Regions from separate parts of the Streptomyces sp. NPDC004667 genome, predicted to be linked through region 1. Evidence: riboswitches for the same ligand, from Rfam matches in the RefSeq annotation. Region 1 holds a riboswitch; each other region holds the start of a gene.
The links. Region 1 has a riboswitch for thiamine pyrophosphate ahead of thiO (glycine oxidase ThiO). Riboswitches for the same ligand answer to the same signal wherever they lie in the genome.
Positions count from the first base shown of each region.

Region 1 (6,327 bases):
CGAAGACCTGGAGGGCCTCGGCGCCCATCTCACGGGCGTAGGTGAGGCCGACCGAGGCGAGGCCGCCGGCGACGGGGACGTGCCCGCCCACGGGGTTGCGCGTCACGGTCCGTCACAGTCCCTTGGTCTTGAGGGTGATGGTGCTGCCCTCGGGGGCGCCCTGGCCGCCGGGCACCGACTGGGTGTCCACGGTGTTGCTGAAGGAGAGGAACGGGCGGTCCACCTTCACCTTGAAGCCCAGGGCCTCCAGGGTCTTGCGGGCCGGGTCCACGTCCTGGTTGGTCACGTCCGGCACCAGGACCTGCCGGGGGCCCTTGGACACGGTCAGCGTGACGGTGTCACCGCCCGCCGCCGAGGCGCCCGCGGCGACCGACTGGCTCACGACCGTGCCGGCCGGGGAAGGGGAGTTGACCTGCTCGGGCGCCGCCTGCGCCGTCAGCCCGACGGCCTCCAGCGCGGCCCGTGCCTGGTCGAGGGGCTTGCCGGTGACGGCCGGGACCGCGATGGGGCGGCCCTTGCTGACGACGAGCGCGATCGCGGTGTCGGGCGCCCGCTTGTTGCCGCCCAGCGGGTTGGTCTCGATCACCGAGCCCTGGGCGACGTCCTGGCTGAAGGCCTGGGTGACGATGCCGGGCGCCAGGCCCGTCTTCGTCAGCTCGGCCTTGGCGTCCTCCAGCGGCCGTCCCTTCAGGTCGGGGACGCTGACCAGCTCGGGGCCGCGGGACACGGTCAGGACGACCGCCCCGTTGCCGCGGATCTGCTTGCCGCCCTCGGGGGTGCTGTTCATGACCGTCCCGCGGTCGAAGGCGTCGCTGAACTTCCGGTCCACCCGCTTCACCCCGAGCCCGGCCGCCGACAGCTGGGAGCGGGCTTCCCCCTCCGTCTTGCCGAGGAGGTTGGGGACCTTGGTGAACTGGCCGGAGTTGATGTACCAGACCCCGGCGCCCAGCCCGAGCGCCAGCAGGACCCCGGCGACGACCAGGAGCATCCCGCGGCGCGGGCGGCCCGGCGCGGGAGCCGTGGGGGCCGCGGGCGGCTGCGGGCGCTCCAGCCGGGAGGTGTGGTGCACCGGCTGCGGGGCCTCCACGGGGCGGGGGATCACGCTGGTGCGGTCCTCGGTGGCCGCCCGCTCCCCGTCCAGGGCCTGCGGAGGTACGGAGTCCAGCTCGGCGTCGCTGAGCCGCTCCCGCGCCTCCCGGGCCAGCCCGAGCAGGGCCGCGGCGTCGGTGGGACGCAGCTCGGGGGCGCGGGCGGTGGCGTCCGCGACCAGGGAGTCGAGGGCGGCGGGCAGTCCGGGGACGGCGGCCGACGGGGGCGGGACGTCCTCGTGGAGGTGCTGGTAGAGCACCTGGGCGGGGGTGCCGCCGGTGTGCGGCTTGGAGCCGGTGAGCATCTCGTACAGGACGACGCCGCAGGCGTAGACGTCCACCCGGGTGTCGGTGACGCCGTTCTCGATCTGCTCGGGCGCCAGGTAGGAGACGGTGCCGAGGATCGAGCCGGTGGTGTTCGTCGCGGCGTCCACGGAGCGGACCAGACCGAAGTCGGCGACCTTGACGCGGCCGTCGTCGCCGATCAGGACGTTCTCGGGCTTCATGTCCCGGTGGACGAAACCGGCCCGGTGCGCGGTGCCGAGGGCGGCGAGCACCGGCTCGAAGATGTCGAGGGCGGCCCGCGGCTGGAGCGCGCCGCGCTCGCGCAGCACGTCGCGCAGGGTGCAGCCGGACACGTACTCCATGGCGAGGTACGTGTACGGGCCGTCCGTGCCCTGGTCGAACACGGCGACCACGTTGGGGTGGGCGAGGCGGGCCACGGACTTCGCCTCACGGATGAAGCGGTCGACGAAGGCGCCGTCGGCGGCGAGCGCCGGATGCATCACCTTCAGCGCGAGCACACGGTCCAGGCGGGTGTCGACGGCCCGGTAGACCGTGGCCATGCCGCCGGCCGCGATGCGGGCGTCGATGCGGTAGCGGCCGTCGAGCACGCGCCCGACGAGAGGGTCTTCCAGGGTCGTATCCACCCGGCGATTCTACGAGGCGACGCGTTTGAGCCGTCCGGCGTGTCCACGCTTGCAGCGCAGCCGTGACATGGGGGGCGGGCAGCGGGCCTCGCACCGCAGGTGGGCGGGCGGGCACGCGCACGGGGTCGGGTGGGGACCCCGCTCCCCACCCGACCCCCGACCCGCAGACCAGGGGGCGGGTGGGCAGCCCCCCGACCCCCTCAGAACGCCGGGCGTTCCGGGTCGAGGGTGGCGCGGCCCTCCGTGGGGGAGGAGGCTTCGGCGAAGCGGCGTTGGGGGATGCGGCCGGCGCGGAAGGCGAGGCGGCCCGCCGTGACGGCGTCCCGCATGGCGGCCGCCATCAGGACGGGCGCCTGCGCGCGGGTGACCGCCGAGGCCAGCATCACCGCCGCGCAGCCGAGCTCCATCGCGAGGGCGGCGTCGGAGGCGGTGCCGGCCCCGGCGTCCAGGATCACCGGCACCCCGGCCCGCTCCGTGATCAGCTCGAAGTTGTGCGGGTTGCGGATGCCGAGCCCCGAACCGATGGGGGAGCCCAGCGGCATGATCGCCGCGCAGCCCACGTCCTCCAGCTTCCGTGCGAGGACCGGGTCGTCGTTGGTGTACGGCAGGACGGTGAAGCCCTCGTCGACCAGGACCTCGGCGGCGTCCAGCAGCTCGACGCCGTCGGGCAGGAGGGTGCGCTCGTCGGCGACGACCTCCAGCTTGATCCAGTCGGTGCCGAGGGCCTCCCGCGCCAGCCGGGCGGTGAGCACGGCCTCGCCCGCGGTGAAGCAGCCCGCCGTGTTCGGCAGGACCGCGATGCCGAGCCGGTCGAGGACGGACAGGACCGAGCCCTGCACCGTCGGGTCCAGGCGGCGCATGGCCACCGTGGTCAGCTCGGTGCCGGAGGCGACCAGGGAGCGTTCGAGGACGTCCAGGCTCGGGGCCCCGCCCGTGCCCATGATCAGGCGGGAGGAGAAGGTCCGTCCGCCGAGGGTGAAGAGGTCGTCGGCCATGGTGCTCAGCCCCCCTGCACGGCGGTGAGGACCTCGACGCGGTCGCCGTCGCCCACCGGGGTGTGCGGCCACTGGCCGCGCGGGACGACGGTCTCGTTGAGGGCGGCGGCGACGCCCTTGGGCGCCCGGGTCAGGGTGGCCACCACCGCGTCGAGGGTGGTGCCGGCCGCGATCTCGCGCGGCTCGCCGTTGACGGAGATGGTCATGCGTAGGTCTCCTGACGCGTGGTGGAGAAGCGGCGGGGGCTGAAGGGGCGGGCGACCTCCGGCACGGTGCCGGTGGCCAGGAGCTCCGCCATCACGTCGCCGGTGAGCGGGGTCAGCAGCACCCCGTTGCGGTAGTGCCCGGTGGCCAGGTGCAGTCCGGGCAGGTCGGTCGGGCCCAGCAGCGGCGCGTTGTCGGGGGAGCCGGGGCGCAGTCCGGCCCGGGTCTCGACCAGGGGGAGCTCGGTGATCCCGGGGACCAGCTCGTGGGCGTCGCGCAGCAGCTCGTAGACCCCGCCCGCGGTGACGGTGGTGTCCCAGCCGAGTTCCTCGCTGGTGGCTCCGACGACCAGCTCGCCGTTCTCGCGGGGCACCAGGTAGACGTGGCTGCCGCGCACGACGGCCCGTACGGTCCGCGACAGGAACGGCGCGTACGCCGGCGGCACCGACAGCCGCAGCACCTGGCCCTTCACCGGCCGCACCGGCACCGCCACCTCCGGCGGCACCCCCTCCAGCCGCCCGCTCAGGGAGCCCGCCGCGAGCACGACCTGGTCGGCGCGCAGCTCCGTGCCGTCCTCCAGTACGGCGCCCAGCGCGCGGTCGGCCCCGGTCAGCAGCCGGGTGGCGGCCGTCCGGTGGACGCCCACCCCGGCGCGCTCGCAGGCGGCCAGCAGGGCGGCCGCGAGCCGCCGCGGGTCCACCTGGTGGTCCCCGTCGACGCGCAGCCCCCCGCGTACCCCCGGGGCCAGCATCGGCTCCAGGCGGCGGCACTCGCGGCCGGTGAGCCACTGCGACTCCAGGCCGCAACGGCGCTGCAGGGCGTGGAGCTCCCGCAGGTGGAGGCGGTCGTCGGCGTCGAGGGCGACGGCGAGGGTGCCGCAGGCCCGGTAGCCGATGTCCAGGCCGCCGCTGGCTTCGGCCAGCTCGGCGGCGAACTGCGGGTAGCGGGCGGCGGAGGCAACGTTGAGCCCGAGCAGGGTCTCCTCGCCGTAGTGCAGTTCGGTGACGGCGGCGAGCATGCCCGCCGCGACCCGGGCGGCGCCCCCGCCGGGGTCCGGGTCGGCCAGTACGGTGCGCAGCCCGCGCCGGGCCGCCCGCCAGGCGGTGACCAGGCCGATGATCCCGCCCCCGATGACGAGGACGTCGGATCCGGTGGATCCCGCGGTTCCCGCGGATCCCTTCCGAGATGAGTGCATGGGCGTCCAGCCCCTCCCTTCGCCGGCATGACCCGGATCAGGTTCGTACGGTCGGAGGCCGGCCAGCCTCCCTCTCAGCCCGGTGCGCCCGGACTCCCGCGATAGGTACGGTGGCCAGACTAACCCCGGCGGGGGTGGCGGGTAAGGCTGCCTCCCCGGCGCCCGCCCGTACTTCCCCGCCCCCTGTTCCTGACGGACCGTCAGTTCACTAGGCTGGGGCGGGTGAGCGAGCAGACGCAACAGACGAAGCCCGGTGTCGTGATCGTCGGCGCCGGAATGGCCGGCGTGCAGACCGCCGTGGCCCTGCGCGAACAGGGCTTCACCGGCCCCGTGACCCTCCTGGGCGCCGAACCCCACCAGCCCTACGACCGGCCCCCGCTGTCCAAGGCGGTGCTGCTCGGCAAGGCCGAGGAGGCCGCCTTCGACGTGGCCTTCGACGTGGACTTCGAGGAACTCCGCATCGACCTGCGCCTGGGCACCGAGGTCACCGGCGTACGGCCCGCGGCGCACGAGCTCGACACCCCGGCCGGACCCGTCCCCTACGAGGTCCTGGTCCTGGCCACCGGAGCCGAACCGCTGACCCTGCCCGGCTCCTCCGGCGTCCCGGGCGTGCACCTGCTGCGCACCCTCGACGACGCCGCCCGGCTGCGCCCCGTCCTGGCGGCGGCCCACGACCTCGTGGTGGTCGGGGCCGGCTGGATCGGCGCCGAGTTCGCCACCGCGGCCCGCGGGGCCGGCTGCGCCGTCACGGTGGTCGAGGCCGCGGACCGGGTCCTGGCCGGGGCCCTGCCCGCCGAGGTGGCCGCCCCGATGGCCCGGTGGTACGCCGAGGCCGGGGCCACCCTGATCACCGGGGCCGCCGTGGCCGGGATCGAGGAGGGGCTGGTCCGGCTCGCCGACGGCCGGGAGCTGGCGGCGGGGGCGGTGGTCGTCGGCATCGGAGCCCGGCCCGCCACGGGCTGGCTGGACGGCACCGGGATCGAGCGCGGCCCCGACGGCTCGATCACCGCCGACGCGTACCTGCGCACCTCGGTGCCCGGGGTGTACGCGGTGGGCGACTGCTCCTCCTTCCCCTCCGCCCGCTACGGGGCCCGGCTGCTGGTCCACCACTGGGACAACGCCCTCCAGGGCCCCCGGGCGGTCGCGGCGAACATCGTCGCGGGGGAGCCCGTCCAGGCCTACGACCCCGTCCCGTACTTCTGGTCCGAGCAGTTCGGCCGCTTCGTGCAGTACGCGGGCCACCACGGCGGCGCCGACACCCTGCTCTGGCGGGGCTCCCCGGACGACGCCACCTGGTCGGTGTGCTGGCTGAGGGAGGGCGCGCTGGTCGCCGTCCTGGCCGTGGGCCGCCCCCGCGACCTGGCGCAGGGCCGCAGGCTGATCGAATCGGCCGTCCCCGCAGACCCGGACAGGGTCGCGGACCCGGACGTCCCGCTGAAGTCCGCCACCGCCTGACGCGGCCCCCCCGCGGCCCCCCGCAGGGCCCCCGCGGAGCCCGGACGGTCTCCCCGGTACGCGTTCCCGGACGCCTCCGCCGCGCCTCCACCGCCGCTCCACCCGGCCCCGACCCGCCGCGACGCCCTCGGCGCGGACGCCGCGCCGGCCCCCGCGCGGACCGCGCGCCCGGCCCGCCCCGTCCCCGGACGGGGTGGCTCGGGTACCGGCTGTCGGTCCGAGATGGCAGGCTTGTCCCCGTGACCGAGATTGACGCAAAGATCGATGCCCTTGTCCCCGCCTGGCTGTACCTCCCCGACATCGCGGAGATGCTCGACATCGAAGTGACCCGGGTCCGCCAGCTGGTCAAGGAAGGTCAGCTGCTCGCCGTGCGCCGCGGCGAGAACCGCTCCCTCCAGGTGCCCGCCCCCTTCATCGACGGCGACAAGATCGTCAAGGGCCTGGTCGGCCTGCTGACCGTG
Region 1 is NZ_JBEXKC010000024.1:288-6,614, reverse strand. It holds gene ABZW32_RS15955 (deoxyribonuclease IV) at 1-106, opposite strand, end outside; gene pknB (Stk1 family PASTA domain-containing Ser/Thr kinase) at 113-2,017, opposite strand; gene ABZW32_RS15945 (thiazole synthase) at 2,218-3,012, opposite strand; gene thiS (sulfur carrier protein ThiS) at 3,018-3,218, opposite strand; gene thiO (glycine oxidase ThiO) at 3,215-4,411, opposite strand; TPP riboswitch at 4,409-4,521, opposite strand; gene ABZW32_RS15930 (FAD-dependent oxidoreductase) at 4,634-5,866, shown strand; gene ABZW32_RS15925 (Rv2175c family DNA-binding protein) at 6,106-6,327, shown strand, end outside.

Region 2 (6,327 bases), on a different contig from region 1:
GTCAGCGCCGCAGCCGCGAGCCCTCCGACGAACAGGGCGATGGCGGTGGCGGCCAGCGCGTACTGCAGGGAGTTCCAGATGGCCTCCAGCGGCGGCACCAGAAACGTTCCGCCACCGGAGCCCGCGTCCTGCAGCGCCCGGTAGAAGCCGAGCCCGTACCCGCCGGGCGCGTCGAAGGACCGCTCCACCAGCACGGCCAGCGGGGCCACGATCAGCAGCGCCACGGTCAGCAGCACCCCGCCGAGGAGGCTCCGCTGGGCCCAGCCGCGCGGGCGGTGCGCGGTGTGCGCCGGGTCCACGAGCCGCAGTGCGCCCTCGCGCCGGCGCACGGTCCGGGCGTGCACGGCGAGGATCAGGCCGACGGCGGCGAACTGGACCATCGTCAGCACCGCGGCCGTCGGCAGGTCCAGGAGCTGCGCGGTCTGCCGGTAGACCTCCACCTCCAGCGTGGAGTACGCGGGCCCGCCCAGGATCTGCACGACGCCGAAGGAGGTGAAGGTGAACAGGAACACCATCAGCGAAGCCGCGGCCACCGCCGGGCCCAGCGCGGGCAGCGTCACCCGCCGCCAGGCGGCGAACCGTCCCGCGCCCAGGACCCGGGCGGCCTCCTCCTGGCGCGGGTCCAGCTGGGCCCACAGCCCGCCGACCGTCCGGACGACGACGGCGTAGTTGAAGAAGACGTGGGCGAGCAGGATCGCCCAGACGGTGGTGTCCAGCCGGACGCCCCACAGTTCGTCGAGCAGTCCGCCCCGCCCCACCAACGCCAGGAAGGCCGATCCGACCACCACGGTGGGCAGCACGAACGGCACGGTGACCAGCGCCCGCAGCAGCTGTTTGCCGGGGAACTCGAAGCGCGCGAAGACGTACGCGGCGGGAAGGGCGATGAGCAGGGTGAGGACGGTGGAGGCGAACGCCTGCCACGTGGTGAACCACAGGACGCCCGCGATGTCGGGCCTGGCCAGGACCTCGCCGACGCGCCCGAACTGCCAGCCCTCGTCCGTCTTCAGCCCGCGCCCCACAATCGCGGCGACGGGATAGGCGAAGAACAGCCCGAAGAAGGCGAGCGGCACCGCCATCAGGGCGAACCTGACGGCGGTGGCGCGCCCGCCCTCCTTCGGGGAGGCGTCCCGCACTACTTCACGACGAGCGAGGACCATGCCTTGACCCACTGGTCACGGTTCTTGGCGATGGCGTCGGGGGCGACCGTCTCCGGCTTCTCGACGACCACGCCGTGCTTCGTGAACACCTCCGGCAGCTTCGCGTCCTTGATCACCGGGTTCACGAACATCTGGAGCGGCATGTCCTCCTGGAACTTCTTGCCCACCAGGAAGTCGATGAGCGCCTTGCCGCCCTCCTCGTTCTTCGCGCCCTTGAGCAGGCCCGCGAACTCGACCTGGCGGAAGCAGGTGCCGGTGGCCACGCCCGTGGGGGCCTCGGCCGGCTGCGGCTCGCCGTAGAGGACCTCGACCGGCGGGCTGGAGGCGTAGGAGACGACCAGCGGACGGTCGCCCTTGGCCTTCTTGCCGCCCGCGGAGCCGGAGAAGCGCTCGTTGTAGGCCTGCTCCCAGCCGTCGACGACCTCGACGCCGTTGGCCTTGAGCTTGCTCCAGTAGTCCTTCCAGCCGTCCTCGCCGTACTTGCCGACGGAGGCGAGGAGGAAGCCGAGGCCGGGCGAGGAGGTCGCGGCGTTCTCGGTGACCAGCAGGTTCTTGTACTCCGGCTTGGTCAGGTCGTCCAGCGTCTGCGGCGGGGCGATCTTCTTGTCGGCGAAGTAGGCCTTGTCGTAGTTGACGCAGATGTCACCCGAGTCGACCGGGGTGACACGGTGCTGCTGGTCGAGCACGAACTCCGGCTTGACCTGGTCCAGGCCCTTGGCCTGGTACGGGGTGAATATCCCGTTGTCGAGGGCGCGCGAGAGGAGCGTGTTGTCGACGCCGAAGAAGACGTCGCCGCGCGGGGAGCCCTTGGTGAGGATCTCCTGGTTCAGGGCGGCGCCCGCGTCGCCGGACTTCAGGACCTTGACGGTGTAGCCGCTCTGCTGCTCGAACTCCTTGAGGACCGTGTCGGTCACGTTGAAGGAGTCGTGGGAGACGAGGGTGATCGTCTTGGACTTCGGGGCGTCGCTCGCGCCCGCCGGCTTGTCCTTGGCGTCGCCGCCGCAGGCGCTGAGCGTGCCGACGCCCAGCGCGGCCACGAGCGCCGCGCCCGCGATCTTCTTGGTGGTGCTCACTGGTGAATTCCTCCTGGGATGTCCAGGAGAAGACGCGGCCCTGCCCGGCGCTCTGTGGGAGCGGACGCCGGGCAGGGCGCAACAGCTTGAGTGATGACCGAACTTCCTACCCCGAATGACCGGGGCGAGGTTCAGAGGGTCTGCGGATGACGGTTACCGCACTCTCAGCGCTGTGGCGCTCCCCTGTCGGAATGATGAAGTTGTCCGGCCACAGGGTACCTCGTGGCCGATTACGGGCGGTCGCGGCCGGAACCTAGCGCTCGGAGGCGGCCAGCTGGCCGCACGCGCCGTCGATCTCCTGGCCACGGGTGTCGCGTACGGTCACGGGCACGCCGTGCCGGGCGATGGCCTCGACGAAGGCCTTCTCGTCCTCGGGACGCGACGCGGTCCACTTCGAGCCCGGGGTCGGGTTCAGCGGGATCAGGTTGACGTGCACGCGCTTGCCCTTGAGCAGGCGGCCGAGGAGGTCACCGCGCCAGGCCTGGTCGTTGATGTCGCGGATCAGCGCGTACTCGATGGAGATGCGCCGGCCGGACTTCTCGGCGTACTCCCAGGCCGCGTCGAGGACCTCGCGGACCTTCCAGCGGGTGTTCACCGGGACCAGGGTGTCGCGCAGCTCGTCGTCCGGCGCGTGCAGCGAGACGGCGAGGCGGCACTTGAAGCCCTCGTCGGCGAAGCGCAGCATGGCCGGGACCAGGCCGACGGTGGAGACGGTGATGCCGCGCTGCGACAGGCCCAGGCCGTCGGGCTCCGGGTCGGTGAGGCGGCGGATGGCGCCGACGACCCGCTTGTAGTTGGCCAGCGGCTCGCCCATGCCCATGAAGACGATGTTGGAGAGCCGGGCCGGGCCACCGGGGACCTCGCCGTCGCGCAGCGCGCGCATGCCGTCGACGATCTGGTGCACGATCTCGGCCGTGGACAGGTTGCGGTCCAGGCCCGCCTGGCCGGTGGCGCAGAACGGGCAGTTCATGCCGCAGCCGGCCTGCGAGGAGATGCACATGGTCACCCGGTCGGGGTAGCGCATCAGCACGGACTCGACGAGCGTGCCGTCGTGCAGCTTCCACAGGGTCTTGCGGGTGGTGTCGTCGTCGCAGCTGATGTGCCGGACGACGTTCATCAGCTCCGGCAGCAGCTCCTGCTGGAGCTTCTCGCGCGACGCGGCGGGGATGTCGGTCCACTCGGCCGGGTCGTGCGCGTAGCGGGCGAAGTAGTGCTGGGAGAGCTGCTTGGCCCGGAACGGCTTCTCACCGATCGCGGCCACGGCCTCCCGGCGCTCGGCCGGGGTCAGGTCGGCGAGGTGCCGGGGCGGCTTCTTGGCCCCACGAGGGGCGACGAAGGTGAGCTCTCCCGGAACGGGGCGGGCCATGGCGGGTACTCCTTGTAAGACGAAAGGCGCGCCGCAGAAGCAGCGCGCCTTCCAAGAGTAACCGCCCGGCGTATCGCCCGGCTTTTTCGCAGGTCAGCCCGTGCCCACGAAGGCCGCCAGCAGCAGCCAGACGACCGGAGCGGTCGGCAGCAGCGAGTCGAGCCGGTCCATGATGCCGCCGTGGCCCGGGAGCAGGGTGCCCATGTCCTTGATGCCCAGGTCGCGCTTGATCATCGACTCGCCCAGGTCACCCAGGGTGGCGCTGACCGCGACAGCCAGGCCCAGCACCAGGCCCTGCCACCAGGCGCCGCCGTCGACCAGGAACTCCATGCACAGCGCGCCGGCCGCCATCGCGAAGGCCACCGCCCCGAAGAGTCCCTCGCGGGTCTTGCCGGGGCTGATGCGCGGGGCGAGCTTGGTCTTGCCGAAGCGCCAGCCGACCGCGTAGGCCCCCGTGTCGCTGACCACCGTCAGGACCAGGAAGGTCACCACCCGCTGGGGACCGTCGTCGGCGGTGAGCAGCATCGCGACGAACGTGGCCAGGAAGGGCACGTAGAACGCCGCGAAGACGCCCGCCGTGACGTCCTTGAGGTAGTCCTCGGGCGCTTCGGTCATCCGCCAGACGAGCACGGCCAGCGCCGTGAGCGCCATGGCCACCCAGGCGCCCTCGGCCCCCCGGACGTATCCGGCGATCACCATGGCCGCGCCGCCGACCGCGAGCGGGACGAGCGGGGCCTTGATGCCCTTCTTCTCCTGGAGCCGGGAGGTGAGCTCCCACAGGCCGACGACGACGGCGACGACGATCACACCGACGAAGACGGCCTTGACGATGAACAGCGAAGCGAAGATCACCGCGCCGAGGCCGACGCCGACCCCTATGGCGGCACGCAGATCCCGCCCCGCGCGCTTCTTCTGCGGCGGCGGGGAGGCGTCCTGCGGTACCTGCGAAGGCGGAGGCGGGGGGCTGGGCATGGGCTCCTGCGGCGGCGTCTCGGCGCGGAACGGGGGGCCGCCGAAGGCGGCGGCCCCCCGATCGCGTGCTTCCCGGTCGTCGAAATCACGGCCGGCGGCATCGGGCACGATGGACATGGGCCGAGTCTGCGGGCCCACCAGCGCATCGTATGCGGGACCCGCCGCCACCGGCTCGGCGGCCCAGGGAGAGTCGTTCATCAGACCTCGAGCAGCTCGGATTCCTTGTGCTTGAGCAGCTCGTCCACCTGCGCGACGTACTTCGCGGTGGTGTCGTCGAGCTCCTTCTCCGCGCGGCGCACCTCGTCCTCGCCGGCTTCCTTGTCCTTGACGAGCTTGTCGAGGGCGTCCTTGGCCTTGCGGCGCACGGAACGGATGGAGACCTTGGAGTCCTCGGCCTTGGTGCGCGCGACCTTGATGTACTCCTTGCGGCGCTCACCGGTGAGCTCCGGGAAGGTCACCCGGATGATGCGGCCGTCGTTGCTCGGGTTGACACCGAGGTCGGAGTCGCGGATCGCCTGCTCGATGTTGCGCAGCGCGGACGCGTCGAACGGCGTCACGATCGCCATGCGCGGCTCGGGAACCGCGAAGGAGGCAAGCTGGTTGATGGGCGTGATGGCACCGTAGTAGTCCGCCACGATCTTGTTGAACATCGCCGGGTGCGCACGGCCCGTGCGAATCGCGGCGAAGTCCTCCTTGGCGACGACGACGGCCTTCTCCATCTTCTCCTCGGCCTCGAGGAGGATTTCTTCGATCACCACGTGCTCCTGCATGTCAGATTTGGATGGTTCAGGCGGGCGGGGCGGTACGAGCCGCCCGGACCGGGCCCGGCCGGAGCCGGGCCTCGGTGGGGCTCAGACCCGGGTGCCCTGGTCGCTCACGAGCGTGCCGATCTTCTCACCCTTGACGGCGCGGGCGATATTGCCCTCGGCGAGGAGTTCGAAGACCAGGATCGGAAGCGCGTTGTCGCGGCACAGCGTGATGGCCGTGGCGTCGGCGACCTTGAGGTCCCGGGACAGCACCTCGCTGTACTCCAGCGCGTCGAACTTCACCGCGTCCGGGTTGGTCTTCGGGTCGGAGTCGTAGACCCCGTCGACGCCGTTCTTGCCCATGAGGAGGGCTTCGGCGTCGATCTCCAGGGCACGCTGGGCGGCCGTGGTGTCGGTGGAGAAGTAGGGCATGCCCATGCCGGCGCCGAAGATCACGACGCGGCCCTTCTCCAGGTGCCGGACGGCGCGCAGCGGGATGTACGGCTCCGCTACCTGGCCCATGGTGATGGCGGTCTGGACGCGGCTGTCGATGCCTTCCTTCTCCAGGAAGTCCTGGAGGGCGAGGCAGTTCATGACGGTGCCGAGCATGCCCATGTAGTCGGACCGGGCCCGGTCCATACCGCGCTGCTGCAGCTCGGCGCCGCGGAAGAAGTTGCCGCCGCCGATGACGATCGCGATCTCGGCGCCGTCTCGGACCACGGCCGCGATCTCGCGGGCGATGGCGTGCACGACGTCAGGGTCGACACCCAGCCCGCCGCCGCCTGAGAAGGCTTCGCCGGAGAGCTTCAGCATGAAGCGGCGACCCTTCTTCTCGTGGTCGCTCTTGTCGTCGGAAGCGGTGTGGGTGTCCACGCCCTGATTCATGGAGATCTCCTCGTGCACATACGAAGAAGGCCATTGCCGGTGGGTCCTTGCGGTTCCCTCTACGGCAATGGCCTCCTCGTCAGATCTGCGGTCGCCTCGCGCGAGCGCGGACGACTGCTTCAGACCCT
Region 2 is NZ_JBEXKC010000052.1:33,785-40,111, reverse strand. It holds gene ABZW32_RS25905 (iron ABC transporter permease) at 1-1,076, opposite strand, end outside; gene ABZW32_RS25900 (thiamine ABC transporter substrate-binding protein) at 1,133-2,230, opposite strand; TPP riboswitch at 2,316-2,425, opposite strand; gene rlmN (23S rRNA (adenine(2503)-C(2))-methyltransferase RlmN) at 2,484-3,596, opposite strand; gene ABZW32_RS25890 (phosphatidate cytidylyltransferase) at 3,690-4,766, opposite strand; gene frr (ribosome recycling factor) at 4,766-5,323, opposite strand; gene pyrH (UMP kinase) at 5,420-6,199, opposite strand.
Region 2: another riboswitch for thiamine pyrophosphate. It lies ahead of ABZW32_RS25900 (thiamine ABC transporter substrate-binding protein); the one in region 1 lies ahead of thiO (glycine oxidase ThiO).

Region 3 (6,327 bases), on a different contig from region 1:
ATGTGCACATCGCCCCCACCCGCCCGGAGGAGCTGTCCGACGTCCACATCCGCCTCCAGGTGGGCTGCGACCGGGCCTTGTTCCGCGCGAGTGCGGCGCCGCTCGTCGCCTTCCTCGACCGCACGGACCGGCTGGTTCCGCTCGGTCAGGAACGCAACCTCGGCGACTTCGAGGAGAGCCTCGACGAGGAGCTCGGCAAGATCCTCGCCGAGGCCCGCCAGAACGAGCAGAACGCGGGCTGACCCGGCGTTCCCTCAGCGCTTGCGCCGACGCCCCCGGCCGCCGCGGGCGGGCTGCGGGACCACGGCGGCGGCCGGCGAGCCCGTCCGGTCGGCGGAAACCACCAGGGCGGCGAGCGCGGTGGTGACGGGGACGGAGGCCACGAGCCCGATGGAGCCCACGAGGGTGCGGACGATCTCCTCCGCGACCAGCTCGCTGTTGGCCACCGATCCCATGCTGCTGTTCGCGATCGAGAACAGCAGCAGCAGGGGCAGTGCGGCGCCCGCGTAGGCCAGCACCAGGGTGTTGACGACCGAGGCGATGTGGTCGCGGCCGATCCGGATGGCCGCCCGGTACAGGCCGCGCGGGCCCATACCCGGGTCGGCCTGGTGGAGTTCCCAGACTGCCGAGGTCTGCGTCACGGTCACGTCGTCGAGGACGCCGAGCGAGCCGATGATCACGCCCGCGAGCAGCAAACCGCTCATGTCGATGTGCGGGTAGAGGCCGTGGATCAGCCCGGTGTTGTCGTCCGTGTTGCCGCTCAGGAAGGCCCAGTCGATGAAGAGCGAGCCCAGCAGCCCGATCAGCAGCAGCGAGGCGAGGGTGCCGAGGACGGCTACCGAGGTCCTCGCCGTCAGGCCGTGGCACATGTAGAGGGCGATCAGCATGATCGCGCTGGCTCCGATGACGGCGACGAGCAGGGGGTTCGAGCCCTGGAGGATCGCCGGCAGGATGAACAGCGTCAGGATCGCGAAGCTCACCACCAGGGCGACCAGCGCGAACACCCCGCGCATCCGCCCGACCACCACGACCGCGAGTGCGAAGATCCCGGCCAGTAGGGCCAGGGGCAGCTTGCGGTTCACGTCGACGACGGAGTACTGGAGGTCCCGCGGCGCGTCCGGGGCGTACGCGACCACCACCTCCTGGCCCTTCTCCAACTGCCGCGGGGCGCCGGGCTGGACGATCTCGAAGAACGCCCGGCCCTTGTCCGGTCCACTGGCGACCTCGACCGTCGCCTTCTTGCACTCCCCGGTCTGCGCGGCCTGGGCCTCGCGGCCCTCGGGGGTGGAGGTGTCGCCGGTGGGCGGCACCTGCGAGGCGTTCACTGATTTGCAGTCGACCTTTGCCAAGGCAACGACCATGCCTTGTTGGGTCTGGCGGTCGAAGCCGACTCCGGTGCGCTGGTGGGCGGGGGCCCCGCCCGGCCAGAGCACGGCCATGCCGACGAAGACGGCTGCGGCGAAGGGGATCAGCACGGCGGCGATCACCTTGCGCAGGTGCTTGGAGACCGGTGCCGCCGGCCCGTGTCCATGGCTGTGACCGTGGCCGCCGTGGGAGGCGCCGGTCGCATGCCCGTGGGAGGCATGTTCGTGACCGGTGTGGCCGTGGGGGTCCGTGGGCGTGGTGGGGGGCTGCGGCAAGGACGTCACCGGCAGATCATCGCAAGAGATGAGGGGGCCCACTGTTCAGCACGCCACAGATGACGCTAGCGTGGGGGCTACTTTGCACAACGCGGGAGCTCGGAGCACCGGGCTGAGAGGGCGCTGATCACCGTACGCGCATGAAAATGCGTACGGGAAGAGGCTGCGTCGACCGCCGAACCTGTTACCGGGTAATGCCGGCGTAGGGAGATCAGGTCTCATGACCATTCAGGACGCACGCACGCCTGCCGTCAGCCAGGACGCCGACGGCCAGACCGAGCGCCAGCCCGGCTGGCACAAGGGATACCTGGCGGGCTCCCGCCCGGACATCCGGGTGCCGGTCCGCCAGGTCCACCTCACCAACGGCAAGGACGTCACGCTCTACGACACGTCCGGGCCGTACACCGACCCGCAGATCGAGACCGACGTGCGCCGGGGCCTGCCGCCCCTGCGCGAGAACTGGATCATCGGCCGCGGCGACACCGAGGAGTACGCGGGACGTCCCGTGCGCCCCGAGGACGACGGCATCAAGCACACCTCGCCGCGCGGCGGACTCAAGAACCTCGACGCCGTCTTCCCGGGCCGGCCCCGCCAGCCCCGCCGCGGCCGTGGCGGCGCCGCCGTCACCCAGCTCGCGTACGCCCGCCGGGGCGAGATCACCCCGGAGATGGAGTACGTCGCGATCCGCGAGAACGTCTCCCCCGAGGTCGTCCGCGAGGAGATCGCAGCAGGTCGTGCCGTGCTTCCGGCCAACGTGAACCACCCGGAGATCGAGCCGATGATCATCGGCAAGCGGTTCCTGGTGAAGGTCAACGCCAACATCGGCAACTCCGCGGTCACCTCCTCCATCGAGGAGGAGGTCGACAAGATGACCTGGGCGACCAAGTGGGGCGCCGACACGGTCATGGACCTCTCGACCGGCCGCAACATCCACACCACGCGCGAGTGGGTCCTGCGCAACTCCCCCGTCCCGATCGGGACCGTGCCGCTCTACCAGGCGCTGGAGAAGGTCGACGGCCGTGCCGAGGACCTGACCTGGGAGATCTACAAGGACACGGTCATCGAGCAGGCCGAGCAGGGCGTCGACTACATGACGGTCCACGCCGGCGTGCTGCTGCCCTACGTGCCGCTGACCGCCCGTCGCAAGACCGGCATCGTCTCGCGCGGTGGCTCGATCATGGCCGCGTGGTGCCTGGCGCACCACAAGGAGAACTTCCTCTACACGAACTTCGAGGAGCTCTGCGAGATCCTCGCGACGTACGACGTCACGTACTCGCTGGGCGACGGTCTGCGTCCCGGCTCGATCGCGGACGCCAACGACGCGGCGCAGTTCGCCGAGCTGAAGACGCTGGGCGAGCTGAACACGATCGCCAAGCGGCACAACGTGCAGACCATGATCGAGGGCCCGGGCCACGTCCCGATGCACAAGATCAAGGAGAACATCGACCTCCAGCAGGAGATCTGCGAGGAGGCGCCGTTCTACACGCTCGGCCCGCTGACCACGGACGTCGCGCCCGCGTACGACCACATCACCTCGGGCATCGGCGCCGCGATGATCGCTTGGTGGGGCACCGCGATGCTCTGCTACGTCACGCCCAAGGAGCACCTGGGCCTCCCGAACCGGGACGACGTGAAGACCGGTGTGATCACCTACAAGATCGCCGCTCACGCCGCGGACCTGGCCAAGGGCCACCCGGGCGCCCAGGAATGGGACGACGCCCTGTCGGACGCGCGGTTCGAGTTCCGCTGGGAGGACCAGTTCAACCTGGCCCTCGACCCGGACACGGCCCGCGAGTTCCACGACGAGACCCTTCCGGCCGAGCCCGCGAAGACCGCGCACTTCTGCTCCATGTGCGGTCCGAAGTTCTGTTCCATGAAGATCTCCCAGGACATCCGCCGCGAGCACGGCGGTGACCTGAAGGCCGAGGAGATCCAGGCGGGCATGGCGGAGAAGTCCGCCGAGTTCGCCGCCGCCGGCAACCGGGTCTACCTCCCCCTGGCGGACTGACCCGGGGCACCCCGGACGTCGACGGACCCGCGACCCATGGGGGGAGTCGCGGGCCCGTCCCGTCCCGGTCCGGCGGGACCGGGAGCGGGGGTGACCGGAAAGCCGTGTGCGGTTGACCGGCGGAATGGTCTTGCCTTGAAGTGCGCTCCAACTCCTAGAGTGCGGGCGCATGACCATGCGATACCGAAATCTGGGTGGGACCGGCATCGAGGTGAGTGCGCACTGCCTCGGAACGATGATGTTCGGGGCCGTGGGGAACCCCGATCACGAGGAGTGCGGGCGGATCATCCACGCCGCGCTCGACCTGGGCATCAACTTCGTCGACACCGCGGACATGTACTCCGCCGGAGAGTCCGAGGTGATCGTCGGCAAGGCGCTCAAGGGGCGGCGCGACGACGTCGTGCTCGCCACGAAGGTCCACTTCCAGATGGGAGAGGGGCGCAACCGCAGCGGCAATTCACGGCGTTGGATCGTCCGTGCCGTGGAGGACAGCCTGCGGCGGCTGGACACCGACTGGATCGACCTCTACCAGGTGCACCGCCCGGACCACACGACCGATGTCGAGGAGACGCTGTCCGTCCTCGGCGACCTCGTCACGGCGGGGAAGATCCGCTCCTTCGGGTGTTCGACCTTCCCCGCCGAGGAACTGGTCGAGGCCCATCACGTCGCCGAGCGGCGGGCGCTGCACCGCTTCCGGACCGAGCAGCCGCCGTACTCGATCCTGGCGCGGGGGATCGAGGCCGACGTCCTGCCGGTCGCCCGTCGCTACGGGATGGGCGTGCTGACCTGGAGTCCGCTGGCCTCGGGCTTCCTGAGCGGGAAGCAACGGCTGGGCCGGCCCGTCGACCTGACCTCGGGGCGGGCGGCGCTGAACCCGGCGCGCTTCGATCCGGCGATTCCCGTCAACGTCGCCAAGCTGGAGGCCGTGGAGCAGCTCGTCGCGCTGGCCGAGGAGATCGGCTGCACCCTGCCGGAGCTGGCGGTCGCCTTCCCCGTCGCGCACCCCGCGGTCACCTCGGTGATCATCGGTCCGCGGACCATGGAACAGATGGAGTCCCTGGTGAAGGGGGCCGGTCTGGTGCTCGACGACGCGGTGCTGGACCGGATCGACGAGATCGTCGCACCGGGCGTGAACCTCTACCACCCGGACGGTGTCTGGCGTGCTCCGGCGCTGGCGGACGCCTCTCAGCGGCGACGGGCGCTGCACGACCGGGCCGCGGGGTAGCCGGGCGCGCCCGCCGTCGGATACCCGTTGCCGGCACCTGGCGTCCGGCGCGTGGTTTCACGTGAAACATCGGCGGGTGCGGTTCTCCGGAGCCGGTCTACTCCGGCTCGTGCTCCGGGCCGCCGAAGTCGGGGCTGGTGAAGTCCGGCGGCGTGTAGCCGGGCCGGGGACCCTGTGAGCGGGGTCCCGGGCTGGTGAAGTCGGGCCGGGTGTATCCCAGGTTGGGGATGCGCCCGGCCCCGGGCGTGCGGGGCACGGGGTAGCCGGTTCCGGCGCTTGGGTCGGCGAGCGCGTCGCGCAGGAACGGCATGATGCCCCGCTCCAGCAGCGCGTTGCGCCAGGCCTCGCGGGCCCGGGAGAGCTCGTCGGGTATCGGCACGGCCTCCTCGGCCGCCACCTCCGTCGAGCTGTTGCGTATCGCCGTCACGAGGAGCCCGATGACCGCGAAGAGCAGGGCTGCCACGGTCAGTCCGCCGAAGAGCCAGCCCGCCGTCAACATCGTCCTGGCGAAGGCCGGTTCGGGGTCGATCATCTTCAGGCTGTAGCCGACCAGCAGGAAGATCAGCATGGCGGTGCCCGCCAGGACGGGCGCGAGGACGGCGATCACGGCGCTCGCGCCGGCTCCGTCCCCCTGGTCGGTGTCGTCGTCGATGCCGGTCACGGAGGCGGTCAGGGCCTCTTCGCGCAGTTCCTCGCGGACCTTGACGTAGTGGTCGTACTCGGCGGCGGCGGCCGCGGTGAGCAGGGCGCTGGCGCCGAGCGCCATCGTGCGCAGCTGTTCGGCGTTCAGACGTTCGCCGAGAGTGGCGAGTTCGGGCCGTTCGTCCGCCGTGCGCAGTGCCTCGTCGAGGAGCCGGTCGAACTCGGGTCGGTCTTCGGTCAGCAGGTGCGGAGCGCTGGTCATGTGCATCCCCCTGTGCTCCGTACAAGCCGGTATGCCCGCGTAGACCCGGGCGCCGGCACAAACGGAGGAGAGCCTGCTACGGATAGAGCGATGGTAGAGCGCCCCTGCCACGCGGTGACAGGGGCTTTGCTGAATTACCCCGCTCCGAGAACGCTCAGTCGCTCAGAGGTAGTTGAACGACGAGCAGCTTGCCTTCCATGGTCACGCCGCCGTCCATCGCGATGGCCAGGCCGTCCGCGTACACGTGCGGTCCGTCGACGGCCTCCGGTCCGTGGGACTCGTCGCCGTCCTCGGTGCCCACCTCGCCGAGCAGGTAGGGGATCGGGCTGTGGCCGTGGACGACGCGTCCGCCGCCGTAGGTGCCGAGGAGTTCGCGTACGGCTCCGGGCCCGGTCTCCTCGTCGCGGAAGGCGAAGCGCTTGGTGAACTTCCTGAAGAGGTCCCACGTGATGTCCGCGTCATGGCGGTTGAGCAGTTCGTGGATGGTGTCGTTGACGTCCTCGATGGAGTCGCCGTAGTCGAGGTAGGCGGTGGTGTCGGAGTGCAGCAG
Region 3 is NZ_JBEXKC010000008.1:117,649-123,975, reverse strand. It holds gene ABZW32_RS07005 (SsgA family sporulation/cell division regulator) at 1-242, shown strand, start outside; gene ABZW32_RS07000 (YibE/F family protein) at 255-1,649, opposite strand; TPP riboswitch at 1,722-1,866, shown strand; gene thiC (phosphomethylpyrimidine synthase ThiC) at 1,861-3,648, shown strand; gene ABZW32_RS06990 (aldo/keto reductase) at 3,824-4,873, shown strand; gene ABZW32_RS06985 (hypothetical protein) at 4,971-5,783, opposite strand; gene ABZW32_RS06980 (metallophosphoesterase) at 5,932-6,327, opposite strand, start outside.
Region 3: another riboswitch for thiamine pyrophosphate. It lies ahead of thiC (phosphomethylpyrimidine synthase ThiC); the one in region 1 lies ahead of thiO (glycine oxidase ThiO).